One region of the Rothia amarae genome, then DNA from elsewhere that is predicted to be linked to it. Evidence: predicted binding sites of a transcription regulator. Region 1 holds the regulator's gene; the other holds the start of a gene.
What was found. Region 1 encodes HspR, which represses chaperone genes until heat shock. Its sites were predicted from a motif close to AAGTTGAGTCNNNNNGACTCAACTT; they were not measured.

Region 1 (15,587 bases):
CAGCGCTCGTCGTCATCGGGGTTCTTGTCTGGAGGATTGTTTCCGGTGACCTTTTTCCAGGTTGCCGAAAGAATTTTGTTGGACAGTGCCACACCACCGAGTGAGGCAACGGTGCCAGCGAGCTGAATTGGATTCATGAGCTTGCCTTTCATGTCGCGATTGATGAGTATCCTTAGCAATTCTACTGGCAACGTGGAAAAATGTCGCGCAGGCGTAAGTCTTCGGTTCTGGGCAGAGTTTTGAGGTGGCGCCAAAACACCTATACTGAATAAGGCTGATGAGCTGAATACGCGACAGCGCGTATTGAACGACAGGGGAGCACCTTCAAAGGGTGCTGAGAGTGCGAAAGCAGACCCTCGAACCTGATCCGGTTAGTACCGGCGTAGGGATGTCGAGTCTCAAGTCCGCAGTATGCGGCTCCCCTTCCTCATATCGTGGAAGGAATCTTAATGGCACGGAATTATTCATTGCGCTGGCGCGTGAACGACATCGTAGTGGCGTCTGTTCTGGCAGTTGCCTGCGGTCTTATTTTTTGGGTCTGGTCGAATGCGATTTACCCGGCGCTGACGGCGGTACTGGCGCTGGCGCCGCAGTTCGCACCTCTTGCCGGTGGTGGTTGGTTACTCGCCGGTGTACTGGGCGGGTTTATTATTCGTAAGCCCGGCGCGGCTCTTTATACTGAGCTACTTGCCGCTATCATTTCTGGGCTGATGGGCACGGAATATTCGTGGATGGTTGCTCTCTCAGGGCTAATCCAAGGAATTGGCGCGGAGATTGTTTTTGCAGTTCTGCTCTACCGCGTATGGAATCTTTCGAGTGCTTTGCTGGCTGCAGCGGTTTCAGGTTTCGCTATGGGATTCTCCGAAATCCTCATTTACTACGCGTCGGAAGTAACCGGCACTAACGCTGTGATTTATGTGGTGTGTTCGATGATTTCTGGCATGGTTTTTGCTGGCTTGCTCTCGTGGATTATCACCAAGGCACTGGCTAAGACCGGGGTACTTTCTTCCTTGGCATCGGGTAGGGTTCAGCGCACTCGAAGCGAAATCCGCTAGGGGATATCGTGCAGACTTCTCCGGTTCCGTCTTTTCGCTCTGATACTTCTTCCGGTGCGTCGATTGTCGCTGAAAATTTTGGCTGGCACTATCCTACACATGCCCAACCAGTCATCTCAGGGATTAACCTGCGTATTGAACCGGGAGAAAAAGTACTCTTGCTGGGTCCTTCAGGCGCGGGAAAGACTACCCTGCTACACGCGATCGGCGGGTTGTTGCATGACGAAGACGGTGAGTCTCAGCTGGGCACCCTCACCCTCAACGGGTATACACCTGAGGATGCCCGTGGAGTGAGCGGTCTGATGCAACAGGATCCCGAATCGTCGGTAGTTTTAGCGAGAGTGGGCGACGACGTCGCGTTCGGGCCGGAGAATCTGCAGGTGCCTCACCAGGAAATCTGGCGCAGAGTCGATGAATCGTTAGCTGCGGTGGGATTAGAGCACCTGGCGCTGGATCATTCCACCTCAGCGCTTTCGGGCGGGCAGAAGCAACGCCTGGGGCTAGCGGGAATTTTGGCGATGCACGCCGGGGCAATTTTGTTGGATGAACCCACCGCTAACCTTGACCCTGAAGGTGTAAAAGAGGTTCGCGATGCCGTGCTGCGGGCTCAGCGTCTGACCGGTGCCACGCTCGTTGTGATTGAGCACCGGGTAGAAATCTGGGCGGAGTATGTGGACCGGGTCATTGTGGTGAACCGCAACGGTATAACTCACGATGGAACACCTCTGCAGGTATTGCAGGACGCACGGGCTGAGCTGATTGCCGCCGGCGTCTGGGTTCCGGATTACTCACCTGAGTTTCCAGCACGGGAAGCGGTAGCCGGTGATGTATTGATTACGGCGGAGAAAATTGCCGTGACCCGGCAGAACCCTTCCCGCCGCATCATCAAAAATCGGCGCGCAGATTTGCTAGCTGGTCGCTCACCTCATCTTGGCTTGCAACCGGTTGCCCAGAATCTCAGCGTTCAGGTGCGAGCTGGTGAACACCTGGGAATCTTGGGGCCTAACGGCTCCGGTAAATCTACTTTTGCACTCACCCTTGCCGGGTTGCTCCTGCCGGTGGCGGGTGAACTGACAGCAAGTCCTGAACTGAGCCAGGGCGTAGATATGAAAGATCCAGCCCTGAGAAGCGATATAGCCTCATGGAAACCGGCGGATCTCGCCTCCCGTATTGGGCTGGTATTTCAGGAACCCGAACAGCAGTTCATCCGATCCACCGTACGGGAAGAACTAGAGTTTGGACCCCGTCATATTGCCCGTTCTCGTAGACAACCTGTGGATGAAACGCAGTTACACGTGCGCGTCGAAGAATTGCTAGAGCGGCTGCGGCTTAAACATGTGGAGAGCGCAAACCCTTTCACATTATCTGGCGGTGAAAAACGTCGGCTCTCGGTTGCCACGGCGTTGGCTAGTGCTCCACGCGTCCTGGTTCTTGATGAACCTACGTTTGGCCAAGACGCTAATACTTGGAAAGAGCTAGTTCTTCTAATTCGCGAGTTGCTCGATGAATCGGTGGCGGTCATTTCAGTGACCCACGATCTTGATTTTGTGCGAGCTGTAGGTGGACGAACGTTCGTTCTTGACTCAACACATCGAGTTTCGACGGACGCCGCATCAAGGAGGGCACTGTGAGCGCACCTTTACTCTCGTCCACGGACTTATTCGCACCAGCTCCAGCCCGTACCGGGCGGCTGGGACAGCTCAACGCCGGCGTCAAACTTCTGGCAACCCTTTTGATGACTATCGGGCTCCTGCTTGTTAAAGACTGGGTGAGCGTTGGCTCGATTTTCTTGCTTGAACTGGTTGCCCTCAGATTGTTAGGGCTGAACCCCCTCAAACTGCTGGGCACCTTCTGGCCTATTCTGTTTGCCGCGCTACTCTCGGGCTGGTCTACCTCATTGCTCGTCGAAAAAACCGGAGAAACTCTGATTCACTGGGGCGTTCTCTGGATTACGACAGATTCTTTAACGGTGGGTGTAACTCTTGCCCTGCGCGGGCTAGCTCTAGCGCTTCCCGGCCTCATGCTGATTACCACCACCGACCCCACCGACATCGCCGATTCCCTAGCACAGACCGCAAAATTGCCCGCGCGATTTGTGCTGGCAGCGCTCGCCTCCTTGCGACTCGTGGGTCTCATGATGAGCGAATGGAACGTACTGGGGCAAGCCCGACGCGCTCGCGGTTTGGGCTCTCATGATAGCCTGTGGCAACGGCTTAAAACGCTGGTGGGACAGACCTTTGCTTTACTGGTCCAGGCAATTCGCAGAGGAACCCGGTTAGCGACCACAATGGAGGCGCGCGGATTCGGATCCGGCAAACGAACATGGGCGCGAGTGCCTACCTATAGCCGAGCTGACTTGTGGTTTTTCGTGGGGGCGCTCGCTATTTGTGCGGCAGGCATAGGTCTATCGGCCACTGCCGGTACCCTGCTGTGGATGTGGCAGTAACCGAACCTGAAAAGCTACCCCTGGGCGAGGTAGTCCAAGAGCTCGGCGGTGAACTCCTCGTTGTGCCGTAGGGGATTGCCGTTGAGGTGGGTCACCGGTGCAAGTAGACGAACAGAGGATGCTAACCATACGCCGTCTGCCTCATACAAATCCTGGGGATAGAGCGGCCCGAATCCTAGCGCCCAGCCGTTTTTCTGCGCTGCCTTGAAAATTGCCCCCTGAGTAGTGCCGGGCAGAATCCCGTGGTTAGGTTCGGGGGTGAGCAGAGTCTTAACCCCGTTGTTTACCCGCGCCACGATGACCGAGCTGGTAGCTCCTTCAAGGATGCGGCGGTCATCGGTTACAAAGATGACGTCATCTGCACCCTGCTTTTTGGCGTAGCGTAAAACCGCCATATTGAGCGCGTAGGAGAGCGTTTTAGCGCCGGTGAGAAGCCAGGGGTAGCTACCGTCCTCTGCTGGGTCATGCCCGCGTGGCAGAGTAAGTGCTTTGACGCCGTTTGTGCGCTGCTCGAGGGTAGATTGCGGCGCTGGAGCTACAGTAATCCAGCTGTGAGCACCTTCCTCGGCAGTACCGCGGGAAATAATAATTTTGACAACGTGTTCTTCGGAGCCCAGCACCGTTTGTGGGCCCTCTGCAGCTTCTTTGAGCCCCAGCTCAATCGCCTGGGTTAACGCATTCTGATTGGGGGCCGGTAAATCCAACATGCGGGCAGAATTGGTGAGCCGACTCAGGTGCATATCGAGCTTGCGTACTGTGCGATTGGCGGCAAGCATGGTTTCGAAGACGCCGTCGCCGCGCGTCAATCCCTGGTCTTCAATGTTGATGAGAGGCTTAGACGCATCTACCAGAACACCGTTAGGGTGGCGTTCGGTGAGCATTACAACTGTTGTCATGGTCACTATTCTAACTCTGTTGGCGGATGATGAAATCAGCGGTTGAGTAGTGGTGTTCCTGGGTTTTAAAGAGCTCTTGCTCCTGTTGCGCCCATATATCCCAGAAGGGGCGGTAGGTTTCCCCATCGCGCACCAGGGCTGCGGCTTTTCGTTCGTGGTCGGGGCGTTCGACCCAGCATGTGATATCGAGGTCGGCGCAGAAAGCACCCACGCCCTCGCCAATCAAGATGGCGGGCTCGACTGGTTCTTGCTTTATACATAACTTTTGGCGGGGCAGGGGTGTTGACGTTTCCCAGTCCCATCCAGTCCAGGTGCCACAGTCAGATTCGCGCAGTTGATTAACTAATGAAGACCAGTCGGCAATAGCAGGTGCAAGCCCCTCCCACCCCTGATACATATCTTCTAGGTGAAAAAGCGTGACAGCCGGAAAGTCAGCACCTAATAAATGCGCAAGATTTGCAGCGAGGGTTGTTTTGCCGGCGCCCGAGCGTCCATCGATACCCACGACGAGCAATTTGTTGGTCTGACGTGCGCGTTCGCAAATGTGATCGCGCAAAAGATTGACTGCATCATCTTCGGCGATGATTTGGGGTGATGAAATGCGCATGACAGCTTCCTGAAAATAACGAGAAAAGTACACAATTTCAGCAAAAATACACGTTCGAGCTTGTACTTTTGCCGGAAGAATGTACTTTTGTGGGGCCGCCTTGTTCCTTTAGTCTTCAATCTCCTTTTTGACATGCTCAATTACACCGGGAACGGCGTTTTTAATCATGTCAAAAGTTGTATAGAAGTCTTCCTGACTGCCGTACCAGGGGTCGTAGATTCCCAAAGAATCGTGTTCTTGGTCTGCAACTTCAGGGTCGAACTCGCGCATAAGATGGATTTTTTTGCGTTGCTCATCGGTGCTCGCCATGCGCATGAGTGCACGATAGTGGTTTAGGTCCATCGCCAAAATCAGGTCTTGGGCATCGAGCTGGGATGCGGTGAACTGCTGGGCACGATGAGCGGAGGTATTGATGTTGAGTTCGGTGAGAACTTTCGCTGCACGGCGGTCAATTGGGTTGCCGTGTTCTTCATCGGAGATGCCAGAAGAGGTGACTTCGACGTCGAGCCCTGCCTTCTTAGCGGCATCTTTGAGAAGAAATTCCCCGGTGGGAGAGCGGCAAATATTGCCGGTGCAGACCGTCATAATTTTGTACATCGTTAGACTCTCTTTCAATCAATGCGTAAGGGGCTTGAATAAATACCTACTCAAGTGGCTATTGCACCAAAATACCTTAGGATTTCTTGATAAACCTGTGTATAGTCTTTGCGGTACACACATTTTACTGTGAGCCGAATCTGTTCAGTGGTTTTACCTGGAGCAGAAGTCGGGGCAGCACCCGGTATAGGCTCTTCAGATTGCTTCGATGGTTCGAAGAACGACTTAAAGTCCCGTGATCTCCACACAAAGATCACGGGACTTTTTGCATCTGCACAGAGCAGCGAAAGCGGGCCAATCTTTTGGTGGCTTTTCAATAAGTTGAGCGATATTAACTCAATTTTGATTATGTTCTCTGAGGGTGAAATTCTCTTAATTTCTGCCTAAAAACCGCTCAAAATCAGGGTTTTGAGACCGCAAAATACTACCTTGCTATGGTTTAACGAATAAAAGTTGAGCTTATCTGACTCAACTCTATTGACATTTTCCCCAAACATGAGAGACTTATATCAAGGCAAAAGCGAAACGAGCACTCAACTTTAGAGACTCGCCGGTTTTGCAAAAGATTTAAATATACGAACTCACTAAGGAGAAAACACATGGCACGTGCAGTAGGTATTGACCTCGGTACCACCAACTCAGTCGTTTCAGTACTTGAAGGTGGCGAACCTGAGGTTATTGCAAACTCAGAAGGCGCTCGCACCACCCCCTCCGTCGTTGCATTCAGCAAAGACGGCGAAGTTTTGGTAGGTGACGTCGCAAAGCGTCAGGCAGTCACTAACGTTGACCGCACCATCGCATCCGTCAAGCGCCATATGGGCACTGATTGGACCACCGACATTGACGGCAAGAAGTACACCCCCCAGGAAATCTCAGCTCGTATTTTGATGAAGCTGAAGGGCGACGCCGAGTCATACCTGAATGACAAGGTGACCGATGCGGTTATCACCGTTCCTGCATACTTCAACGACGCTGAGCGTCAGGCAACCAAAGAAGCTGGCGAAATCGCGGGTCTGAACGTTCTGCGTATCGTCAACGAGCCCACCGCCGCAGCTCTTGCATACGGCCTGGATAAGGGCAAGGAAGACGAACTCATCCTCGTATTCGACCTCGGTGGCGGTACTTTCGACGTCTCGCTCCTTGAAGTTGGTAAGGACGAAGACGGCTTCTCCACCATTCAGGTTCGCGCAACTTCAGGCGACAACCGCCTCGGTGGTGACGACTGGGATCAGCGCATCGTTGACTGGCTGCTTGAGCAGGTCAAGTCCAAGACCGGCGCAGATCTTTCCAAGGACAAGATTGCTCTTCAGCGTCTGCGTGAAGCAGCAGAGCAGGCTAAGAAGGAACTTTCTTCAGCTACCTCCACTAACATTTCACTGCAGTACCTCTCGGTAACTCCTGAGGGTCCCATTCACTTGGACGAGAAGCTGACCCGTGCTAAGTTCCAGGACATGACTGCAGACTTGTTGGAACGCACCAAGAAGCCTTTCAACGACGTCATCAAGGAAGCCGGAGTATCCATCTCCGAGATTGCACACGTCATTCTCGTTGGTGGTTCAACCCGTATGCCTGCTGTGGCTGAGGTTGTCAAGGAGCTCACCGGTGGCCGCGAACCCAACAAGGGCGTCAACCCCGATGAAGTTGTTGCAATGGGTGCAGCTGTTCAGGCTGGCGTTCTGAAGGGCGACCGCAAGGATGTTCTGCTGATTGACGTTACCCCGCTTTCTCTCGGTATTGAGACTAAGGGCGGCGTCATGACCAAGCTGATTGACCGCAACACCGCTATCCCCACCAAGCGCAGTGAAACCTTCACTACCGCTGAGGATAACCAGCCTTCAGTATCGATTCAGGTATTCCAGGGTGAGCGTGAATTCACTCGCGATAACAAGAACCTCGGTACCTTCGAGCTGACCGGTATTGCGCCTGCTCCTCGCGGTGTTCCTCAGGTTGAGGTTACCTTTGATATCGATGCTAACGGTATCGTCCACGTATCCGCTAAGGACAAGGGCACCGGCACCGAGCAGTCGATGACTATCACCGGCGGCACCTCGCTGTCCAAAGATGACATCGATCGCATGGTCAAGGATGCCGAAGCTCACGCTGAGCAGGACAAGGTGCGCCGTGAAGCTGCTGAGACCCGCAACCAGGCTGAGACTTCCGCTTACTCCATCGAGAAGCTCATCAAGGAAAATGGCGACAAGCTTCCCGAGGATGTCAAGACCGAGGTTCAGGGCGACGTCGACGCAGTCAAGGCAGCTCTTGAAGGTGACGACGACGACGCAGTAAAGTCCGCTTTTGAGAAGCTACAGCAGTCCCAGACTAAACTGGGCGAGGCTATCTACGCTTCCGCTCAGGCAGAGGCCGCTAACGGCGACTCCTCTGCACAGGCTGATGACGACGACGTAGTGGATGCAGAAGTAATCGACGACGAAGACGAGAAGAAGAACTAATCATGGCTGAAAACACCAACGAGCAGCAGGGCAATGACCCTTTGGAAGACGCTTTCGAGGCGCCCTCCGCTGAAGGCCACCCAGAAGCCGAAGGTGTATCTGAGGACGCCGTAGTAGAGGAAGAATCTGCTACGGCACCCGAAGAAGCCTCGGTGGAGGATTCGGTCGACGAAAACGAAAAGCTGGCAGCTGAGCGACTTGAGGATCTTCGACGTTTGCAGGCGGAGTTCACTAACTTCAAGAATCGCAGTGCTAAGGAAAAAGAGCAGCTTCGCGAATTTGTGATGGCAGATTTTGTGAGCGCGCTCCTTCCAGTCATCGATGATATTGATGCCGCTCGTCAGCACGGCGATTTGGAAGACGGTCCCTTTGCCGCCATTGCCCGCAAGCTTGAAGAAACTTTGGGCAAGCACGGCATGGAGCGTTTCGGTGAAGTCGGCGAGGCTTTCGATCCGAAGGTTCACGAGGCGGTTCTTCAGCAGCCTACTTCTGAGGTTGAACCCGATCATGTGTCGATGGTTCTGCGGAACGGCTACAAGGTCAAAGACCGCGTGGTGCGTTCGGCTCAGGTAGCTGTTGCTACTGCTGAATAAAATCGGGCTGAGATAGCCCATCAAGCTAGATTGGGGCGGGCTCGAAGTTCTCGAGCCCGCCCATTCTATGAAAAGCAATAATATTTTTTGAGAAGACTTAAAAGAGATTTACCTACGCTGAGATAAGGAGGCGTTCGATGGCAAGTGAAAACTGGCTTAATCAAGATTTTTATAAGGTGCTGGGGGTAGCTGAAGACGCCTCCGATGCAGACATCAAAAAGGCTTACCGCAAGCTAGCGCGCAAGTATCACCCCGACCAACACCCTGGAGATGCAGAGGCAGAGCGGAAGTTCAAAGAAGTAGCTGAGGCTTACGACGTCCTGTCTGATAAGAAGGATCGCGAGGAATACGACCAGATCCGCAAGTACGGTGCCGCTGGTTTTGCTGGCGCCCAGGGTGGCGGATTCCCCGGTGGCTTCGGGGGAGGGTTCCCCGGCGGGCAAAACGTTCACTTTAGCCAGTCCGGCGGTGGTCAAAACATTAACATTGAGGATTTGCTCGGTGGAATGTTCGGTGGTGGCGCCGGAGGGTTCGGCGGCTTTGGTGGTGGCTCCAACTTTGGCGGCGGCTTCCAGCAGGCTCCTCGCAAGGGTGCCGACGTTGAGGCAAATGCTCGTATCTCATTCAAGGATTCCTTCAACGGTACCGAACGATCAGTGACCTTGCCGTCGGGAGCAACGACTAAGATTCGTATTCCCTCGGGGGTCAAAGATGGTCAGAAGCTGAAACTGCGCGGCAAAGGGCAACAAGGTCCCGGCGGTGCTGGAGATTTGATACTTCACGTATTTGTTGATTCGCACCCTGTTTTTGAGCGCGATGGCAACGACGTAGTGGTTCATGTTCCTGTTTCCTTGCAGGAAGCCGTGGAGGGTGCCGTACTCGAAGTACCTACTCCCGACGGTAAGAGCGTGAAATTACGTTTGCAGGCAGGTGCTCCAGCAGGCCAAAAGATGCGCGCCAAAGCCCGCGGGTTTAAGACAGCAAAGGGCACCGGCAACTTGATTGTTATCCCTGAAGTTGAGCTACCTCAGAATCTCACGGATGAGGCGAAAACTGCATTTGCTGAGTTCTTGAAGCTGGCTCCTCAAGGGGATGTTCGCAGCGATTTGATGAGGAAGGCGGCGCAGTAACAGATGGCTTTAGGATCAGACCGACCGGTTTACGTTATTTCGATTGCTGCTGAGCTTGCGGGTATGCACCCCCAGACTTTACGCCAGTATGATCGCATGGGTCTGGTTGAGCCGTCGCGTGCTCCGGGGCGCGCCCGTCGTTACTCGCAACGGGACGTCGAGAAGCTGCAGGAAATACAGGATCTTTCGCAGGCAGGCGTTTCTTTAGAGGGTATTAAGCGCATTATGGGCTTGCAGAATCAGTTGGATGAGATGCATGCTCGTATGCAGGAGATGGCGCAGGAGCTGGACGTCGCACATGCTAAGTTGGCGGAATCCTCGCGGGTCTTCGCTGCGGGGTCGCGCGGTGAGGTAGTGCATTTGGCGCGCGGTAAGCGCCCGGCGGGTAAGCCTCGTTCGCAGGCAGTAGTTCTATATCGCCCTAATCGCGGAGGCAAATAAATTCTCGCTGTGATGGAAATCTACTGGAAATAATTGAAAATATTTACTTTACGTGTAAACTAAATAGGTGTTGATTCCCCCAATCGATATCCCCCATTTTTTCCAGCAGATTGTTCCCCCATGTTATTTTCTGATGCAGTTTTATTGTTTGTTGCCGTTCAGGTGATTCTAGGTATTGCCTGGGCTTATCCTAAAGTCTTTCGCGTGCATCCTATTTCTGGTAACCAGCCGCAGATTAGTCGCGGTAACTCTATTTATGCCGGCAATAGCGCGGTCGTGAACTCTCATCCTGAATATGTAAACAATGGCTACGGTAATGCCGGCGGCGAGTGGTTCGACTTGTCGAAGTAGTCCTGCTGTAGCTCGACGACGCCGTCTGCCTTAAAGCGTGAATTCCTCTGGGTCACTAAATCCGTAGAAGGGCACTGAAATAAGTGCCCTTCTACGGATTTAGTGACCCTTGCTCGTTAAATTAGCGACGTCGATACGTCAGGTCGTGGGTCCGCCGTCCAGCTTCGCCGGCTTTGCGCTCAAACGATGTCAGCACGCGACCGTCCCATCGGGGAGCCCAGCCGCCAGCAGGATCCTGCTCGGTAGCGCCCTCACCAGAGTGCAGGTTTTCGAAATCGGGGTGAGCATCCAAAACGTCTCGCATTACAATCGCGTATTCTTCCCAGTCGGTTGCTAAACGCCAGGTAGCACCGGGCTTCAAGACGCGAGCTACCTTATCGGCGAATTCCGGTGAAATCAGGCGGCGTTTATGGTGGCGAGTCTTATGCCAGGGGTCCGGGAAGAAAACCCACAGCTCATCAATAGAGTCTTCATCAAACATGTTGTCCAAAAGCTCTGGTGCATTTGCCTGTGCCACCCGTACGTTCTCCACACCCTCTGCCGCCATTTTGCGCAACAAATCTGCAATGCCGGGAGTGTAAACCTCAACCGCCAAAAAGTTACGCTCAGGCTGCTGCGCCGCGCGATGAACAATCGCCTCACCTAAGCCGGAGCCAATCTCCACGGTCAGGGGAGCGGTGCGACCATAAATTTTTTCGGCATCGAACTCAGCCTCGGGTGCCACCGATGTGTCGGTCAAAAGGCGCGGCAAATCCAACACATGGGTAGGGGAGAAATCCTCCCACGCCTTCAAGCGGCGTCCAGTCAGTCGATCGCCACGACGGACAAACGAGAGTGGCTGCCGGTGAAACTTTTCGGGAGTTTCTTGCTCGGTAGGCTCAATACCCTGCTCGCGCAACTCTTCTTGAGCCGCAAAATCTGCCTTTTGCTTATTGGTTTCCATAAGGGATTCTCCTTTAATATGCCGGGTACCTGCGGAAACTCAAAGCACCACCCGGGAACAACCTCTCTAGTTTAAAGCACAAAAAATGCTCTGCCGCTCAAAGAGCAACAGAGCATTCAGTCAACAAAAAGTTATTACTTCTTCTTCTTGGAAAGAAGCAGAGCCAAGCCAGCGCCGAGAAGAACGAAGTCCTTAGCCAGCGCAGTGCCTTCCTGGGAGGGGCGGATGCCGTCTTCCATGGTCATGTTTTCGTCACCGAAGTACATGGTGAGCATGCCAGCGGAGAATACGGTCAGACCCAAGCCAGCGAGCTTTGCGGGAATAACGGGAAGAAGGAGTGCTGCACCCAAAGCGGTTTCGCCGTAAGCAAGTGACTTGCCGAAGGTGTTAGCGGAAAGCTTCTCAACCTGGGGAACGCCTACCTTAGCCATCTGCTGGAGGTAGCCGTAGGTGCCTTCGTCCATGCCGAGCTTGCCGATGCCGGAGTTCAGGATGAGGGCGCCAGTGGTGGAGCGCAATGCAAGATTGGAGAGAAATGACATGTCATTTTCCTTTCAGAATAAGGTTTGTTTTCAAGAAAAGACTTTACACGGAAAATAATTCGAGAGCACCTACATTCGTGAAAAATATTGCAAGGGTAAGGTAAAACACTCTGGTGCGGACCGTGGGGCGAGGTGTGTTTTACTTCTTTTTGCGCGAGAGAACCAATGCAAGACCGGAGCCGAGGAAAGCAATATCCTTGGCGTAGCTCACGCCTTCTTGGGAGGGGCGGACGCCGTCGTCGAGGGTGAGGCTGTCATCGTTGAGGTACATGGTGAGCAATCCCGCGGAAAATGCGGTAAGACCAAGACCTGCAATTTTGGCGGTAACTACGGGGCAAAGTAGCGCGCTACCCAGCGCAATTTCGGAGTAAGCGAGACCCTTGCCGAAAGTAGTGGGGGAGAGGGTGGACAAGCTAGGTACAGCTTTAGAACCCATATCCTGCAACCACTTATAGGTTTCTTCGTCAGCATTGAGCTTGCCCAGGCCTGAATTCAAAATGAAGGCACCGGTAGTAGAGCGAAGTGCAACGTTTGAAAGAAAAGACATTATTACTCCTAATCTCAAAATTTTATAAGCGTACTTACAGTGTATGCCATCTTATGGTGTTGATTGGGGCGCAAAATGAGGAATCTTTAAGTTGTGCCACATCATGAGAAATACACCTTTTTGAGGCTTTGAGGTTGGCAGCGTCTGGGAAATTCGTCTAATCTGTGATGTAACTAGGACCACTGTGTTACGCAATCTGCAACCGGAAGAAATTCCCGTTTTCCCCATGCGTAACTAGACGGTTTACATACATTCTGGAGGTAACGTGCCCAGTCACGCACAGAACGACGCCGCTGAAATCGAATCAGACGGCTCGCTACAAAGAGGTCTCAGCAACCGCCATATTCAGCTCATCGCAATCGGTGGCGCGATCGGTACCGGTCTGTTCATGGGCTCAGGCAAAACTATTAGCCTAACCGGTTCATCCATTCTTTTCGTTTACATCATTATCGGCGCGGCGATCTTTATGGTTCTGCGCGCTATGGGTGAGCTTCTCCTATCTAATTTGTCTTATAAGTCTTTCTCAGACTTCGCATCCGACATTCTTGGTCCCGGTGCCGGGTTCTTTGTCGGATGGTCCTACTGGTTTATGTGGGTTGTTACTGCAGTAGCGGACGTTATTGCAATTACTGGCTACGTGAAATTCTGGTGGGAAGATGTTCCCCTCTTCCTACCAGCGCTAGTTATTATCGGTTTGCTTCTCGCGCTGAACCTACCTTCGGTAAAGAACTTCGGTGAAATCGAGTTCTGGTTCGCCATTATTAAGATTGTTGCAATTCTTGCACTCATTATTGTCGGTGGCATCATGGTTGCCACCGCTTTCACTCCCGAAAACGGCGACACCGCACGCGTATCCAACCTCTGGGAACACGGCGGATGGTTCCCTAAGGGCGCTATGGGCTTTCTCGGTGCTTTCCAGATTGCGCTGTTCGCATTCCTAGGTTCTGAACTTGTAGGTACAACTTCTGCGGAAACCAAGGATCCTTACACCACTTTGCCTAAGGCAATTAACGCTGTACCTGTTCGTATTATTCTCTTCTACGTCCTGACTCTGGCAGTAATTCTCATGGTGACTCCCTGGACCAAGATTGTTCCTGAGAATAGCCCCTTCGTCTCCATGTTCAGCTTGGCTGGCTTTGGTGCCGCGGCATCGGTAGTGAACTTCGTGGTTCTCACCTCTGCAGCGTCCTCGGCTAACTCCGGTATCTTCTCCACCTCTCGTATGGTCTACGGTCTTGCAGAAGAAGGCTCCGCCCCCAAGGTTTTTGCTCTCCTTAGTAAGAACGGTGTACCTCGTAACGCACTATTCCTCACCTCCGTATTGCTTCTCTCATCCATCATTCTGCTTTACTCGGGTGACTCAGTGATTGGTGCATTTACCTTGGTGACCACCGTGGCCGCTATTCTGGCAATCTTCAACTGGGCAATGATTCTCATTTCCTACATTTCCTACCGCAAACAGTTCCCTGAGCGTCACGCAGCTTCCAGCTACAAGATGCCCGGTGGTGTGGGAGCAGCTTATGTAACCCTGGCATTCTTCATCGCCATGATTATTGTGTTGGCTCTGTTCCAAGATACCCGGATTGCACTGTTTACAATGCCCGGATGGTTCATCATTTTGGCTATTGGCTGGGCAACCGTTCGCCGCAACCCCAACTCCGCACGTTTGCAAGAGAAGGCCAAGCTTGAACGCACCCAGGCACTAGATATTGTTCCTCCTCGCGAAAAAGACAAAACACTATAAGTTGTTAGGCTCTTATCCGCCAAGGTGAGATATATGAATCAGGACGTCGTCTTGCGCTTCTAAAGCGCAAGACGGCGTCCATGTTCGATGAGCTTATTTTTTGACGTTTGAACGGTAAGCGGGTTGCTCAGGACAGGTTTTGAGAACCCGCTCCATTGCCTGCTTCTCGGTAGGCGTGACCCAGAGACCGTAAGCTGCTTTGACGGACACCTGACGCCCCACGTACTCACACTGGTAGCCACGTTGAGGAAGCCAATGTGCGGCGTCGGCATCGGACTTCTCCCTATTTGCTGCGCTGGTGGTTGCTTGAAGGTTCAGCGGATCATTGCCCAACTGCGCTCGCTGAGACTCACTCAGCAAAGTGGCGCCTGTTTGCCAGGCATTTGATAGTGCTACTACGTGGTCGATGGGAACCAACTGGCTGGTCTGCTCACCGCGCGTGAAATCTACCGAGGAGCCGGTGTAAGGATCAACTAAAGTGCCTGAAACGACCTTGCAGTTCTCGTTGCGCTTGAGATTCTGCAGATCGCGGGTAAGCACATCGTTGCGCTGATCGCAGCCGTTACCATCCACATCTGACCATGCTTTGCCAAACATCTCCCGCGAATATCCCGTTACCTCACCGGGCTGGCGAACTTCTAAGGTGCCTAAGACATCTGACGCTGTGGAGTAGGTTGATATCCCGCTATGAGCAAAACCTGTGCTGACGGGCGTACCAGCGGGGCGCAAGGCATCGACGGCGGCGTCCCAGTCCCAGCCGTTCTTACCCCACCAAAAAATGCCCGCAACCACAAGGATTGCTAGGAAAATCAGGCTGAGGTAAAAACGAACTTTGAGGGGGAGCTTCTTTGATCTAAGTCTTCTGCGTGCCACTTAGTCGTTCAGCTCAGATTGTACGCTGATTCGAGTAGTCGAATCCTCGATGAACTGGGCAGGAACCATCGGAACAGACCCGGTCGTAGGATCCACTACATGAGTACGAGAGGAATTAGTGGGGTCATCAGACTGGAAATAATCGGGGCGTTCACAGTGCAGACCCTCTCGCATGGCGCGAATAATGTGCTCGGCAGCAGCAGAGGAGTCAAAGAAATTCTGGGACCAGGTGAGAGTTCCTTCGCTCGGCTCACCCCAACCTTGCTCTCGCAAATACTCAATGTTGTATTCCTCTTTGCGCATTGAGAAATCGTTAGAATCTGTAATCTCGCACAGGTACCCGCCGGGGGAGCGCAAAATGCTGACGTAGGG
Region 2 (15,587 bases), on a different contig from region 1:
GGTGTTCCAGGCGCTCTACTGAGGCTGGGTCGGTTTCGTTCTGAAGTGCCAGTTCTTCCATGGTCAAGCGGTCTACCTGGCGCCGGAGCATGTCAATTTCTTCGGGTGCCGAGTCGATTTCCATGCGTAGGCGCGAAGCAGCTTCGTCGATGAGGTCGATTGCCTTATCGGGAAGTTGACGCGAGGGAATGTAGCGGTGGGACAGCGTTGCCGCAGCGACCAAAGCCGAGTCTGCAATGGCTACTTTGTGGTGCGCTTCGTAGCGTTCTTTGAGTCCACGCAGAATACCGATGGTGTCTTCCACGCTGGGTTCACCCACGTAGACCTGCTGGAAACGGCGTTCTAGAGCGGCGTCTTTCTCAATATTTTCACGGTATTCGTTGAGGGTGGTAGCGCCAATCAAACGCAACTCACCGCGCGCCAGCATGGGCTTGAGCATGTTTCCGGCATCCATCGAACCTTCGGAAGCGCCAGCACCGACGACGGTATGAATCTCGTCAATGAAGGTAATAATTTGGCCTTCGGACTTTTTGATTTCATCCAAAACAGCTTTGAGGCGCTCTTCGAACTCACCACGGTATTTCGCACCGGCAACCATTGAGCCAAGATCCAAAGAGATGAGGGTTTTACCGCGCAGAGACTCAGGAACATCGCCTGAGACCATGCGCTGAGCAAGACCTTCTACCACAGCGGTCTTACCTACACCTGGTTCACCGATAAGAACGGGGTTGTTCTTGGTACGGCGAGAAAGTACCTGCACGACGCGACGGATTTCTGAGTCACGACCAATCACAGGGTCTAGTTTGCCCTCGCGAGCAATCTTGGTGAGGTCGGTACCAAATTTTTCAAGCGCTTGGAAAGTGCCTTCGGGGTCTGGGGTGTCCACGGTGCGATCTCCTCTTACCTGCGGAATGGTCTGAGCGATGACGTCGGCGCTAGCGCCGTTATCCGCCAGAGCTTTCGCTGTAGCGTCGTCGTTTGATGCAAGCCCGAGCAAAATCATTTCGGTGGAGATGAAAGTATCCCCGAATTGCTCTGCTTTGGTTTGAGCGGTTTGAATTGCACGCAGTGCGTTGCGGCTGAATTGTGCTTGCGCTACCGATGAGCCACTGCTCTTGGGCAGCTTGGCGATTTCATTGGAGGCAGCAACGGAGACGGCGTCGATGTCCACTCCTGCAGCTTTGAGTACAGCTACAGCCACGCCGTCGCGCTGATCCATGAGCGCTTTGAGTAAGTGGGCAGGTTCGATGCTGGGGTTCCCGGCGGTTTGCGCGTTCATGTTCGCGCTACTAATGATTTCTTGTGATTTAGTGGTGAATTTTTGTTCCATGAAAGTCTTCCTTTCGAGTTGAAGTTTTCTCTGTTAAAGACTGAGAAATACGGGATTTAGACCCAACCCCTGCGTTTCTATTTATCTATTAACTTGAGTCTACTCCGCTCAACTTGTTAAGACAAGAGTTTTCCACAGAATAAATTACAATAATTTTGCTTGAGAATATTCACGTGAAATGGTCCACTCGCGGGATAAAGCGAGGGGTCCACCAGGCCATGCACCATACCAACCCAAAGAAGCACCGTCAGAAATACACCTCAAAGGAAAATTTCATTTCCCCGAGGGCGTATGAAATTTGCTTTTGAGGCCATGAAAACTCAACCTTGCAAGGTTTATTCCATCTCATCCAAAAATTCATACTCGCTGTACTGACGGGCAATGAGCTCTTCGTCTTCTTCACTCACTCCTGCTGCACGTTTACGCGAGCGCCTGTTCTCACCCCACGCCACAAAGAACACAGAGAATGCTGCCACGAACGTCAAAATTCCTGAAGTATTGCCAAACCCTGCAGAGAGTCCAATAAAGTCTTCACCCAAAATTTTCGACGCCGCAGAAACGGTCTTACCATCCACCACGTCTGGGCAGAGCATTCCAAAAATGAAAGCAATTGCCCAGGTCACCAGTTGCAGAACTGCTAACGTCGACGTCGTCCCCGCCGATCCTTCGTACCGCTTGGCGTCGTGCCACATCCACCATGCAGCAACCCCCAAGATAGCCAAAAGCGCCGGACCAAAGCTGATGGCAAAAATACCCACCAGCGAACCGCCGGCGCCAAACAAAGCTCGTCCGGCAGTAATCCACAGGGCGCACAGCAAGGCGCCGGGTACTGCGGCCCAGAGCATCAGGCGCTGAAAAGCGGACGATGGACGGTGCAAAATCTGTTCAGATGACTGGTTATCCACACTGTAATAGTAGGTCATTGCCCCCTAAAGATTCAGTTCAGGATAGGCTGGAATTATGAGTAAAAATGAGAGCACATCGAACTACCCTGCAGCTATTCTCTTTGACCATGACGGCACCCTAGTGGACACCGAACCCCTCTGGGAAGCAGCCAAGCAGCGCATTGCAACTGAGCACAATGCCACGTGGACTTCTGAAGACACCCTGGCGGTGTTGGGTTATTCGATTCGCAAGACTCTTGAACAGCTCCAAAAGGTAGGTGTGAACTTGCCACTCTCTGAGCTGGAGGAAAAGCTCATTTCCTACATGATGGAGGAATTTTCACGAAGCTCTTACGATTTCCTCCCTGGCATTCGCCCGCTACTCGATGAGATTCATCAGGCAGGAATACCCATGGGTATTGTCACCAACGCGACGACGGCGGTTGCCCAGCGCACGTCCGAACTCGCGCCCGGTTATTTCACCGCTTTGATTGGCGACCAACAAACGACTCACCCGAAACCTAACCCCGAACCATACTTATTGGGAGCCAAGAAGCTCGGCGTTGATCCAACCCAGTGTGTAGCTGTTGAGGATTCCCCCTCCGGCGTGCAAAGCGCACTAGCAGCAGGAATGAAGGTCATTGTGGTTCCCGGTGAAGTGCCCGTACCGGAAGATTTAGGGCATGCTCGAATGCAACATGAAGAGCTCACACTAGCCAAAATCCTTAATATGAATAATTCAAAATAATCTTGACTTTGGGGATGCGCTTACTAAAATGGTAAGTGAACGCAGGTTCCAAGATATTACTGCGTATGTGTAATAATTTCCGAGCTCAGAAAAGGATTGAACATGCCTGCCACCAATGCACCTTATACCGTTCCTGGACTTACTGAAGCGACCGGTCATCAAGTAGGTGAACTGCTTCAAATGCGCCTGCACGCGCTCAATGACCTTCAGCTCACCCTGAAGCATGCTCATTGGAACGTCGTCGGTCCCTCTTTCATCGGGGTACACGAAATGCTTGACCCTCAGATTGAGCTAGTCCGCGGCTTTGCCGATGAAGTCGCAGAACGCATGGCAGCCCTGGGTGTATCCCCGGTGGGCACTCCCGGCGATTTAGTAGCTAAACGCTCCTGGGAAGACTACTCGGTAGGCCGCGCAGACACCACCGTACATCTAGAAGCTATCAACAAGGTTTACGACGGCGTCATTGAGGATCACCGCGCCGCTATTGCAAAAGCGGGAGAACTCGACCCCGTAACCGAGGATTTGCTCATTGGACAGACTGCCGAGCTTGAAAAGTTCCAGTGGTTTGTACGTGCGCATCTTGAAAATTCAAAGGGTGACATCAAGTAAGCGTCGTCGCTTATACCCATCCTATTTTCTCAATCTGCCCCGATTCCCCGGGGCAGATTATTTTTTGTCCCCTAAACCACCTAATAAAACCTCGATTTGGGGTAACCTGAATCGGTACCCATCAGCTTCGACTCCCCCGAAAGCCCTCCCCCCCTTGAAAATTTCACATCGCACTCCCAAAATCGTATTCGCATCGTCTCTTACTGTCCTGCTGACTTTAGGATTAACCTCCCCTGCAATAGCGGCCCCCAAAGGCGCGGACACTTCCGCACCTCACTCTCAAGGTGACCCATCGCTTACCGCAGGCACTCACGCAGAAGCCAGCGTGAAAAACGCTCCCACCGTTGAAGAAGATACCGATCAGGTGGTCGTTAAATTCAAAGAGGGCACCGCCGAAGACACCAAAGCGAAAGTTCTAGAGTCCACCGCAAAGAAATCGGCACTGGATGACTCCACCACCGAAGTAGTAAGCCAGACCGTCGCTTCAGCCGACGTCGTGAAATCTACTGCGGAGCTCTCCCCCAGCGAGCAAACAGAGGTAGTCAAGACCCTGAACGCCAATCCTAGCGTGGAATACGCTGAGGCAGATTTGCGCATCAAGAACACTGACGCCGGATATGCTCCTGTCACTCCCACTGACCCCCTGTGGTATCTGCAGTGGAACATGCGCGCCATTAACGCTCCTCAAGCTTGGGAAACTAACGTGGGCGACGGCGTGGTCATCGGCGTCGCCGACGAAGGATATTCCACACACCCCGAGTTGGACGCCCGCACACTACCCGGTTATGACTTCACCAGCTCAGAGTTTTCTCGTGACGGAAACGGATGGGACTCTAACCCGCAAGATCAGGGTGACTGGTCAAACGGTCGAAACTCGATGTGGCACGGCATGCACGTGGCTGGTATCGCCGCTGGATCAGCCTACAATCGCTTGGGCGTAGCAGGCGTTGCACCGCGCGCATCTGTTCAGCATGCCCGTATTTTGGGTGCTGGTGGTGATAGCTACGTATCAGATATGGCAGCCGGTGTCGCATGGTCAGCGGGTATTTACGTTCCCGGTGCGCCACTCAATCCCACACCCGCCGACGTCGTGAATATTTCTGCGGCTTTCCCTGCCAATACCTGCCCCAAGGTGTTTGAAGACGCCATTTGGGCAGCTCATGAACGCAACGTTCCCGTGGTGGTGGCAGCCGGTAATAACGGGGACGACGCCGGGAAGTACGCCCCCGCCAACTGCTGGGGTGCAATCGTTGTAGGTGCCACCGCAGGTAACGGCTGGCAAACCATGACTGGTTACTCCAATTGGGGCTGGCCCCTTGATATTTTGGCACCCGGCGGTGCATCGGGTACTGATATATGGTCCACTATCACCGACGGCACTCAGGGACCGGGCAATCCAAGCTACGGTCCGCTCAACGGCACCTCTATGGCGGCACCTCACATTGCAGGCGTCATTGCTTTGATGAAGGAGCGCAATCCTGACCTTCCGGTTGAAACAATCCGTTCCATTTTGCAAGGGACTGGGAGCTACGTGGGTGACTATAAATTTGTCAACGCGGAACGAGCTGTTCAGGCAGTTACCCCCACGCACGTCACGCTTCCTTTTAGCGACGTCGCCGCGAACCATCCTTTCCGGAAAGAAATTAGCTGGGCTCGCAACATGGGTGTAACTACCGGCTGGGCTGATGGAACCTATCGCGCAGAGGAAGGTATTTCTCGTGCGGCTATGGCAGCTTATCTCTACCGTCTAGCGGGCTCACCCACCTATGCGCCTCCGGTTCGCTCACCGTTCAAGGATATTCGTCCCGGTGATCCTTTCTACAAAGAAGTCTCTTGGCTAGCCAGCAAGGGAATTACAACAGGATGGGGCGACGGCACCTTCCGACCCAATGATTCTATTTCCCGTGAGGCTATGGCAGCTTTCCTCTACCGTATGGCTGGATCCCCTGCCTATACACCGAGTGCGCGCAGCCCCTTTACCGATTACCCTCGCGGCAGTAGCTTCTATAAAGAAGTATCTTGGCTAGCCAAAGAGGAAATAACCACGGGTTGGAGCGACGGCACATACCGGCCGCTGGAACCTATTTCACGTGGCGCTATGGCGGCTTTTGTTTACCGCTTCGCTCAAGCTAACTAACTTATGTTGGCAGCTGAAGACCTGCTTTGAATCCCTGTTGGGTTTCCAAGCCGGTCTTTTTTAGGTTTCATTTGAGTCACATTGAGTTCTAGTGAGAGGTTATTTTTCGCTATGCTTATGCCAGCGAAGGGGAGTAGTTCCCACAGGTTAGATGTGATTCGTTGTGGATCTCCTCTAATCCAAGCGGTTTATCGACATACTGGTTGCAGAGAATGCGCCCGGTAAACCACCTGTAGTTTCTGGCTCTCAGAATTCAGGCGAACGAGACCTTCGGCCCGAAATATATACCGTGATGTCCTTAAACCATCGCGCTATATTGCAAGCAACGGCCGAAGTCTCATTTTTAGATGATTTCGGTCTGACCCTAAGGCTCATCATGGACCGAAACGAACTTTCAGCATCAGTTACTGCCTCCAGCAGACACGTTGGCTCCCCTGACCCCACATCCCAACAGATTCGCCGCTGGCGCCGCTATTTGGCAGAGGAAATCTCCGAAGCGCGCATTTATTCGGCTCTTGCCGAGCGTTCGACGGGTCGAGACGCCGAAATTTTACGCGAAGTCGCACAGGCAGAAGAACGGCACCAACAGCATTGGCGCAACCTATTGGGTGCACACGCTACGCCGGAACCGACGCCGTCGGTCTCTGCTCGCACTCTGGAATTCTTGGCTAAGCATTTTGGTTCGGTCTTTGTGCTGGCTTTAGCGCAGCGTGCCGAGGGGCGTTCCCCTTACGCCGAAGACCCCGATGCCACCGATGCCATGGCGGCCGATGAAGCTATCCACGAAGAAATTATTCGCGCGCTTTCTACTTCTGGCCGCGAAAAGCTTTCGGGAAATTTTCGTGCTGCAGTATTTGGTGCCAATGATGGCTTGGTTTCAAACGTCGCGCTGATTATGGGTATTGGGGCATCCGGTGCGAGTTCTCAGATGATCTTGCTTTCTGGTATCGCAGGTTTGCTGGCGGGCGCGCTCTCTATGGCTACCGGAGAGTTTGTGTCTGTAAGGTCCCAACGCGAACTTTTGGATGCGTCCTCCCCCACCCAGGTGACTCTGGACGTCGCCCATCAGCTCGATATTAATCAAAACGAGCTGGAACTCATCTATAAGGCTCGCGGTATGAGTGAAGAAGCGGCACATCATCGTGCGCTAGAACGCTTCGGTCACTTGGATTGTGACTGCGACCCTTCGCTTTCTTTCAAGAATCCAGCAGAGAACCCCGACGACGAACGCAACAACGCCGCGTTGGGTACCGATATTGGCGCGGCGGCGGCGTCCTTCTGTTTCTTTGCAACCGGTGCACTGATTCCGATTTTGCCCTATATTTTTGGTGCCTCAGGATTGTTGGGAGTAGTGCTATCGCTGGTGTTGGTGTCTATCGCTCTAGGCTTTACCGGTGGTGTGGTGGGCTTACTCTCGGGAGCATCGCCTCTGAAGCGCGGGCTGCGCCAAATTGCCATTGGTCTCGGAGCGGCGTTGGTGACCTACGCGTTGGGGCTACTCTTTAATACAACTATTGGCTAGATAACATCAAGTTTCACCGGTAAGATTTACTTTATTTTGTCTGCGGGAGATTCCAGACTCTAGTGTTTTGCTGATTTCCTGTAGATAGAGATCTCGCAGTCTTAGCCTTCTATGATATAGGGCGGGGATTAGAACTTAAGTTCTAATCCCCGCCCTGATCTTTTATTCGGTGCTTAGTAAACCAGTGCTAAGAAGAGAAACTTCTGTGTAGCATTCTGGTATCCGCAGGCTTAGCTGGATTGCCTCTGAACTCAAACCACAGGAAGAAATAAACGAGCTTTCCACCTTCCGAGATAACTATTTTTGTTCCGCCGCGGGGTAATCGATGTAACCATGAGGACCGGGTGTGTAAAAAGTATCGGAATCAATTGAATTCAACGCTAGATTATTCTTCCACCGATAGGACAAATCAGGATTAGCAATTATCTCACGGCCCACCGCCACCGCATCAGCCAAGTCATCCTCCACGATATGACGAGCCTCTTCCAACTCTGTCACCACGCCAAAACCGGTATTGAGGATTGTGAAGCCACCAAAGGATTCTCGCAAATAAGCAACCAAGTCGCTTTCTGCATCATGATACAAAATAGAGAGATAAGCGATATTCAGGTCAGCAATACCGTCCAACAATGCTTTATAAGTAGCGCGAACATCATCCTCATCTTCTTCCAGGCAACCTTGGACATTATGCATGGGCGAAATGCGTAGACCGAGACGATCAGCTCCAATTTCATCTGCGATAGAGCGAACCACCTCAATGGCCAAACGAGCACGATTCTCGGGGCTACCTCCGTACTCATCTGTACGGTCATTAGAGCTAGGTGCGAGGAACTGATGAAGAAGATACCCGTTAGCACCGTGCACTTCCACACCATCCATACCTGCGTCAATGGCTCGGCGAGCGCCTTCAGTAAATTTCTGGATAACCCTTTCAATACCCTCGGCATCGAGAGCAACGGGAGTGGGCACCTCTTCTCGGGACTCTCCATCACCGTGCAAAGTGACCCCGGGGGCAATGGCGCTCGATGACTCTCCTTGGTCAAATCCATTGATAGAAGGTAGAGTAAGGCGGCCACCGTGCATAATTTGCATCACAATGTTGCTACCCTCTTCATGAACAGCCTGAGCAACCTTACGCCAGCCTTCTTGTTGTTCGGCGGTGGCGATCCCCGGCTGACCTAAAAATGCGCGGTTGATGTCTTCAAAGAATGTACCTTCAGTGACAATCAGACCGTTATTCGCGCGTTGCTTGTAGTATTCCACGTGCATATCGCTAGGAACGCCGTCTTGACCAGCACGGGAACGGGTCAAGGGTGCCATAGTGATGCGGTTGTTCAGTTCAAGGGCGCCTGCGGTGGCGGGTTCAAAAAGGGTCGGCATTTTTGTCTTTCAGTTAATGTGTTTTCTGGCTGAAAGTACAACGGAGAGCACTTGGATAATATTCCCCTCTCATTAAAGCGCGTGCCTATTTAAGAGTGCTTAAGGTACATCAAGCTTCCTAGTAACAAGGAAAAGGGAGGGAATTGGTCACCACCAATTCCCTCCCTCCCTCTTCATCCTTTTCTCAGAATAGAATTACCGAGCGGCAGGAATACTACCGTGGGGGTCGATAACGTACTTCAATGATGACCCCTTATCGAAGTCCGCGTATGCCTGAGGTGCCTCATCCAGGCTAATGACCTTGATGTTGAGCATATCTGAAAGATAAGGCATGCGATCCCACAGAATCGACATCATCAACTCGCGGTTGTAGTGCATAATGGGCGCCTGACCACCGGCGATACGAGGCGATTTAATCCAAGCATCACCGAAATTGAGAGAGTAAACACCCTCACGCTCTGCAGGAACAGGAGAGATGGGATTAGCACCGTAAACACCGATGATGCCGGTTGCTCCGCCGGGACGGGTTGCATCCAGAACCTGGTTGATAGCGTAAGACGATTTCGTCTCCTCAGCCTCTTGACCCAGGCCGTGTGCTTCGTTGCCTACATAGTCAACTGCACAGTCAACATAGGGGGTGCCGAGGATAGCTTCAATTCCATCATTGATTGAGTCGATCTCGGAAAGGTTGATGGTTTCACAACCGTTACGGCGAACCAATTCCAGACGATCCTCATAGTAATCGCCCACGATGATGCAGGATGCGCCCATGAGGCGAGCAGCAGCGGCACCGCAACGCCCAACCGGACCCGCACCTGCAATATAGACGGTAGAACCAGGCTTAACACCGGCTTCGACCAGACCATGGTAAGCAGTGGGCAAAATATCTGACAGCACTGCAAGGTCTAGGATTTTCTCCATTGCCTGATCTTTGTCAGGAAAACGAAGAAGCTGGAAGTCGGCGTAAGGCACAAACATATATTCTGCCTGACCACCTGCGAAGCCACCGAGGTTGAAGCCATATGCGGCACACGAAACCTCGGGGTTAGTAGTCTCGCACACCTCAGTGCGTCCGTTGCGACAGTTACGGCAACGACCACAGGCTACGTTAAAAGGTACAGAAACGATGTCACCTGGCTTGAGGAACTCAACATCTGACCCGATTTCTACAACTTCACCAGTCATTTCGTGCCCCATGACCATGCCTTCGGGCACAGGGAATGAGCCACGGTAGATATGCAAATCACTACCACAGATGTTCGTGGCAATAAGCTTTACGATAACGCCATGGGGTGCTTTTTTACCGTTAGGCATCTCAAGCTTGGGGAAATCAAGAGTATCCACACGCATATCTTTGACGCCGTGAAATACTACTGCACGATTTTTATCAGCCACGTTCTTCCTCACTACTTTCTTCTTTGGGAAAGCTATTGGGTATAGAAGCTAAGCTCTGGATGAGAATAACCGCTCGGGAAAGCGAATGTTTCACCAATCCCCGAGGGATTCTTAGCTGCCAAGCAAGCTTAGCATAGGGGTGGCGGACAGAAATCATAACCTACTCGTTAGAAGAGAATAAAGAATCGTCGTCATACATTCACGAAATAGACAGTAAAGTTGCAAACGGCAGGAGATTACAAAGATTTTGAGGCTACCTGCACCTTACACAGAAGCGATTGGTCAGATTTATCTATGAGCTACTTACATGAACGCATCACAGACAAGGAAACTCACATTCAACCAGATGTTCGAGTAATGGGAGCACGCCAGAACAACCTGCAAAACGTTGATCTTTCTGTGCCCCGCGATTCTCTCGTCGTCTTCACCGGTGTTTCAGGATCGGGGAAATCCTCTCTTGCCTTTGGAACCCTCTATGCAGAATCACAGCGGCGTTATCTCGAGTCGGTGGCTCCTTATGCCCGTCGTCTTATCGATCAAGCCGGAGTGCCCGAGGTTGATTCCATTACAGGGATGCCTCCCGCTGTTGCCTTGCAACAACAGCGAGGCGGACAAAATTCACGATCAACCGTTGGCAGTATCACCACCATCTCAAGTCTGGTTCGTATGTTGTATTCACGCGCCGGTCAGTATCCTGAGCACCAGAACATGCTCTACGCCGAGGATTTCTCCGCCAATACACCCCAAGGTGCATGCCCGGAATGCCATGGGATTGGCAGGGTGTATGAAGTGGAAGAAAATCAGATGGTACCCGATCCCACCAAGACCATCCGTGAGCGCGCGATAGCTTCTTGGCCTACCGCCTGGCACGGTCATCAGCTTCGAGATGTCTTAGTGGCTCTGGGCTACGACGTGGATGTGCCCTGGAAAGATCTTCCGAAAAAAGACCGCGACTGGATTCTTTACACTGAAGAAACACCGCACGTACCGGTCTACTCTCGAATGACGCTTGCCGAAGCTCAAGCAGCCAAAAAAGCAGGTGCTGAACCCTCTTACAGCGGCACCTATGTGGGCGCAAAACGCTATGTGCTTGATACTTTTGCCAACACTAAGAGTGCCTCCATGAAACGTAAGGTAGCACAGTTTCTCACTTCCATCCCCTGCCCAGCCTGCCACGGCAAACGCGTCAAGGCAGAGGCGCTTTCGGTAACGTTTGCAGGAGTAGATATTGCTGATTTCTCTCATCTACCTCTGCACGAGTTAGTCAACTTATTGGAAGAAGAAGTTGAACATGCTTCTAAGAAACTTGCCACTACTGCCCGCTTGGGAGCAGGACTCATTGAGCGCTTACGCCCCATCATAGACCTTGGGCTAGGCTACCTTTCGCTCGATCGAATGACCCCCACTCTTTCCGGTGGTGAATTACAGCGTTTGCGCCTAGCTACTCAGTTATCATCTGAACTTTTCGGTGTGGTCTATGTATTAGATGAGCCTTCTGCAGGTCTACATCCTCAAGATATTCATGCGCTTCTCGGTGTGCTTGATGGTCTCAAAGCGCGGGGAAACAGTCTTTTTGTTGTGGAGCATTCTATTGAAGTAATGCAACATGCTGACTGGATTGTAGACGTGGGACCAGGAGCAGGTGAACGGGGCGGCAGGGTTCTCTACAGTGGCCAGGTAGAGGGCTTGGCTCATGTCGCGGATTCTGCCACCCGAGGCTATCTTTTTGGTGGCGCTGGGCTGCCAAAACATACTCCTCGAAAGCCCAGTCAGTGGATGAAACTTTCGAGAGTTACCCGAAATAACCTCCATAATGTGGATATAGAGATCCCCCTCGGGGTTCTTACTGCGGTCACCGGCGTCTCAGGTTCCGGTAAGTCCACTTTGGTGAGCCAGGCTTTGCCTCAACTAGTAGGAAACCGTCTGGGTAAGAATATGACAGGAAATGAACCCCCCTTAGAGGCAGATGATCTCTTAAGCGCCGAGCAGACTGCCGCAGTCAGCGGAAACATTGAGGGAGATTTCAGCGGTATCCGCCGCGTTGTTGCAATCGATCAGAAGCCTATTGGACGAACCCCTCGCTCCAATATTGCCACCTACACCGGACTTTTCGATCATGTGCGACGTCGTTTTGCGGAAACCGTAGAAGCCAAGCGTCGCCGCTATAAACCGGGCAGATTCTCGTTCAACGTCGCTGGCGGCAGATGCCCCACATGCGAGGGAGAAGGATCCGTGATGGTTGAGCTGCTTTTCTTGCCATCGGTCTATACAAAATGCCCTGATTGCCACGGCACTCGTTATCAGTCGAGCACTTTGGAAATTTTGTGGCGAGGGAAGAACGTGTCAGAAGTTTTGGAGTTGAGTGTGGACGAAGCCTTGGACTTTTTCGAGGGAGAGTTCGATATTATGCGTTCATTGACTGCGCTGAGTGATGTTGGATTGGGTTATCTGCGTTTGGGGCAGCCTGCTACAGAGTTATCTGGTGGTGAGGCTCAACGAGTCAAACTTGCCTCTGAATTGCAGAGGTCTCAACGGGGCGACACTCTCTATGTACTGGATGAGCCCACTACAGGTTTACATTGCTCTGATGCAGACCGCTTGATGTCTCATCTTCAGACCTTAGTGGATTCCGGTAACACGGTAGTGATGGTTGAGCTTGATATGCGAATTATTGCAGCGGCAGATTATGTGATAGACATGGGCCCTGGCGCAGGAGATGACGGGGGTCAGGTTGTTGCCGCTGGCACCCCATCGCAGGTGGCGACTTCAGCAAAAAGTGTTTCCGCACCATTTTTAGCGGCGGCCTTGAAGTAAGAATATATTCATGATTTGGAAGACTTGTTTATAATCCTTCTACATTGAGTACCGTATTGAACTTTATGGGCTACCTTGTCTCCTCCTCCGGCTCATCTGACGGTCTTATAGGGGGGAGGCGGTTAGCATCTTTTGATCGCGCTAGACCGATTCGGTAACTTCGAAAAAATTTTGTAGATTTTCATCTCTCCACTACAGTTAGAATAGTAAGTTTTCTTAGTATCACTAGATTCAAGGAGCAATCATGGCTGACCTCAGCAATAAAAAAGTTCTTATTCTCGCTAGCCAGGGCGTAGAGCAGATTGAACTCACCTCACCCCGTGATGCACTCAAGGACGCCGGCGCGCAGGTTTCACTAGCAGCCCCTGAAGGTAAGGAATTTCAGGGCATGAATGGCGACTGGGAGAAAGCGGATACTTTTACCCCTGACCTCGCATTGGCAGATGTCAACGTTGAAGATTTCGATGCGCTTGTTCTCGCCGGCGGTACCCTCAACGCCGATGCAATGCGTATCAACCCTGAGGCTCGCTCCATTACCGTTCAGTTCTTTGAGGCAGAGAAGCCCGTTGCGGCAATCTGCCATGCACCCTGGTTGCTCATCGATTCCAAGAAGGTTGAAGGCAAAAAGCTGACCTCCTACACCTCGGTGAAGCTAGACCTTCAAAACGCTGGTGCCGAATGGGTTGATGAAGAGGTTGTGGAAGATGGCAATCTCATTACCAGCCGTAACCCCGGTGATCTTGAGGCTTTCAACAAGGCGATTATCGCGAAGTTGAGCTAATTCCTGAATGATAAGCCTGAACTTTCCTTGTTGATATCGCTTCTACGGTAGCGAGGAGAGTAACGTCAAGCCCCGAGCGCACTGATACATGCGCCTCGGGGCTTGACTTATTCAGCTGACGCTTAGCGCGACTGAATTCGATCACGGAGTAGTTCGGTAGGCTGGGGAAAGAAAAAACCGTCTCTTCAAAGATCGACGGGTGCCGGGCAATCTGTATGCAAAACCCGCCAGGTTTTATTCTGGGCAATGTTCCGCTGAACCACCGAACGCAAATCCGACGATTATCCTATTTCACCGCAACTCTCATCTTCGCTGAGGCCTTCCGCTTTAGTCGGAGTCAGTAGCCTCAACCCGTTGTATGCTTTCTCTGCCAGCCCCAGCTGGGAGGGCGATTTTGAGGGCTTCACTCAAAACGAATAAGCCTCATATTTTTGAATTTAATGAACAATAATTCATTCAAATGTAGATTTAATAATTTTTATTACTTAGAGGATTATTCATAAGGGGTGCCCAGCAGCCAAAAACACCAAACCCCGCACCACCGAAGACACCCGCTCATAAGACCCCAACGGCCGCCGGAAACCCGTGTGCAAAATACGCCAGGTCTTCACCTGAGCAATCACCCGCTCCACCACCGCCCGGCGTGAATTAATGAATCTGTTCACCGCCTTCACATCTGCAGGTGTCCTGCGGGTTTTATTACGCCTGGCCGGGGTAGCCAACCCCAACCCGATATAACCCTTATCAGCCAAAGTGCTCTCATCAAGATATCTTTCCAAGCCATGATGTTTGAAGGCGTAAGCATAATGCCTGGCCCCGGGCACCGGGTCTGTGATAGCCAGCAACTTTCCATCCAAGGTGCAGATGACTTGGCGGTTAACCCCGGCACGTTTGTGTTTTCCTGAGAAGTTTGTTGCACTTAGTGAGCGCCAGTTCCAGGTAGGTATGAGTGTTCCATCGATCACTAAAGATCCAGGCGTCTTTAGCGCTGATTCCATGGGTTTCATCAGAGGTTTGGGTACCCTGGCCAGTGCTTTTTCAATGCTGGTGATGGTTCTGGAAACTGTTGGCTTGGATACGCTGAAGATGCTTGCAAGCAGTTCTTCGGTGACGTTGTGCCGATGGTAGATTAGCGTCATTTTGAGTGCTTGAGTCAGGGTGAGTTTGTGTGGTTTTTCGGCTGGTTTATTCCAGGTGAGATGGTTTTTAGGGCGGTGAGCAGCGTGGCGAATTGTTCGCTGGTGAGCCCGGTTATACGCTGGTTGGGCAACGGTCTCTTCGGTATGGCTTGAGGTTATTTCTGGCGATTTAATCCTCTTATTTTGCTACTGGTGGGGCCGTTGTCTCTTGGTGGGGTGTGGTTACCCCCTTATGAATAAGCCTCAATAATTATTCTGGAATAGAGAAAAAACATGCCGGGGAGAGAAGAAAAACTTTCCTCTCTCCGCGGCATGATCTCTCAGTAATCTAAATCCGCGAGATGCCTAAAAACTAAACCTGGTTAATAGGGCGAGATTCAATATTGCTGTAGTTGTTCCATTGGGCTCTACCATTTGTTAAAGTCATAGATCGCAGATTGTATCCCGAATAAATCGTTCCACTGGAATAGCAGTAGGAGCCGCTGGTGCCCGTTACTGTAAACGCAGTTCCAGGCCAAGTTTGTGTGGCATTTTCTCCCACAACGGGGTTAGTCGATGCTCCATTAAACTGGAGAGTATAAATATCATAGTTAGTTGTATTGAACGTAGCTCCCCTAAGACCTGTGAGAGTACTCTGTTGGGCGGGTCCGGAAATTGTCCATGCGGGGTTATCCACTGTAGGGTTGTTGACCATTCCGCGGGGTACGGCAAAAGTAAAGGTTAACCCTGACAGCGTCGCAGTGGTATTTCCTACTGTGGTATTTCCAATATGACCTACGGAGAATCCAGCCACCTCAGGTGAGACGGGTACTGAAGTGCTCAAATAAAATTGGTTAATGGTACAACCA

Region 2: a site for HspR is predicted at 1,421-1,445, ahead of clpB (ATP-dependent chaperone ClpB). Genes of this name have one in related genera too.

Annotation. Positions count from the first base shown of each region.
Region 1 covers NZ_JBHUCN010000009.1:163,119-178,705, reverse strand. The annotation lists gene ACFR81_RS05630 (DUF4235 domain-containing protein) at 1-137, opposite strand, end outside; TPP riboswitch at 304-406, shown strand; gene ACFR81_RS05625 (ECF transporter S component) at 450-1,055, shown strand; gene ACFR81_RS05620 (ABC transporter ATP-binding protein) at 1,064-2,686, shown strand; gene ACFR81_RS05615 (energy-coupling factor transporter transmembrane component T family protein) at 2,683-3,501, shown strand; gene ACFR81_RS05610 (aminodeoxychorismate lyase) at 3,516-4,397, opposite strand; gene ACFR81_RS05605 (nucleoside/nucleotide kinase family protein) at 4,408-5,004, opposite strand; gene ACFR81_RS05600 (low molecular weight protein-tyrosine-phosphatase) at 5,113-5,601, opposite strand; gene dnaK (molecular chaperone DnaK) at 6,201-8,051, shown strand; gene ACFR81_RS05590 (nucleotide exchange factor GrpE) at 8,054-8,644, shown strand; gene ACFR81_RS05585 (DnaJ C-terminal domain-containing protein) at 8,782-9,774, shown strand; gene ACFR81_RS05580 (heat shock protein transcriptional repressor HspR) at 9,778-10,215, shown strand; gene ACFR81_RS05575 (hypothetical protein) at 10,336-10,566, shown strand; gene trmB (tRNA (guanosine(46)-N7)-methyltransferase TrmB) at 10,688-11,509, opposite strand; gene ACFR81_RS05565 (hypothetical protein) at 11,644-12,051, opposite strand; gene ACFR81_RS05560 (hypothetical protein) at 12,191-12,598, opposite strand; gene ACFR81_RS05555 (amino acid permease) at 12,864-14,342, shown strand; gene ACFR81_RS05550 (HNH endonuclease family protein) at 14,436-15,215, opposite strand; gene ACFR81_RS05545 (TY-Chap domain-containing protein) at 15,216-15,587, opposite strand, start outside.
Region 2 covers NZ_JBHUCN010000015.1:115,368-130,954, reverse strand. The annotation lists gene clpB (ATP-dependent chaperone ClpB) at 1-1,330, opposite strand, end outside; gene ACFR81_RS10310 (hypothetical protein) at 1,666-2,253, opposite strand; gene ACFR81_RS10305 (HAD family hydrolase) at 2,291-2,962, shown strand; gene ACFR81_RS10300 (Dps family protein) at 3,065-3,571, shown strand; gene ACFR81_RS10295 (S8 family serine peptidase) at 3,897-5,708, shown strand; gene ACFR81_RS10290 (VIT1/CCC1 transporter family protein) at 6,085-7,230, shown strand; gene ACFR81_RS10285 (alkene reductase) at 7,528-8,610, opposite strand; gene ACFR81_RS10280 (glutathione-independent formaldehyde dehydrogenase) at 8,806-10,005, opposite strand; gene uvrA (excinuclease ABC subunit UvrA) at 10,300-12,819, shown strand; gene ACFR81_RS10270 (type 1 glutamine amidotransferase domain-containing protein) at 13,064-13,600, shown strand; gene ACFR81_RS10265 (transposase family protein) at 14,098-14,757, opposite strand; gene ACFR81_RS10260 (hypothetical protein) at 15,092-15,587, opposite strand, start outside.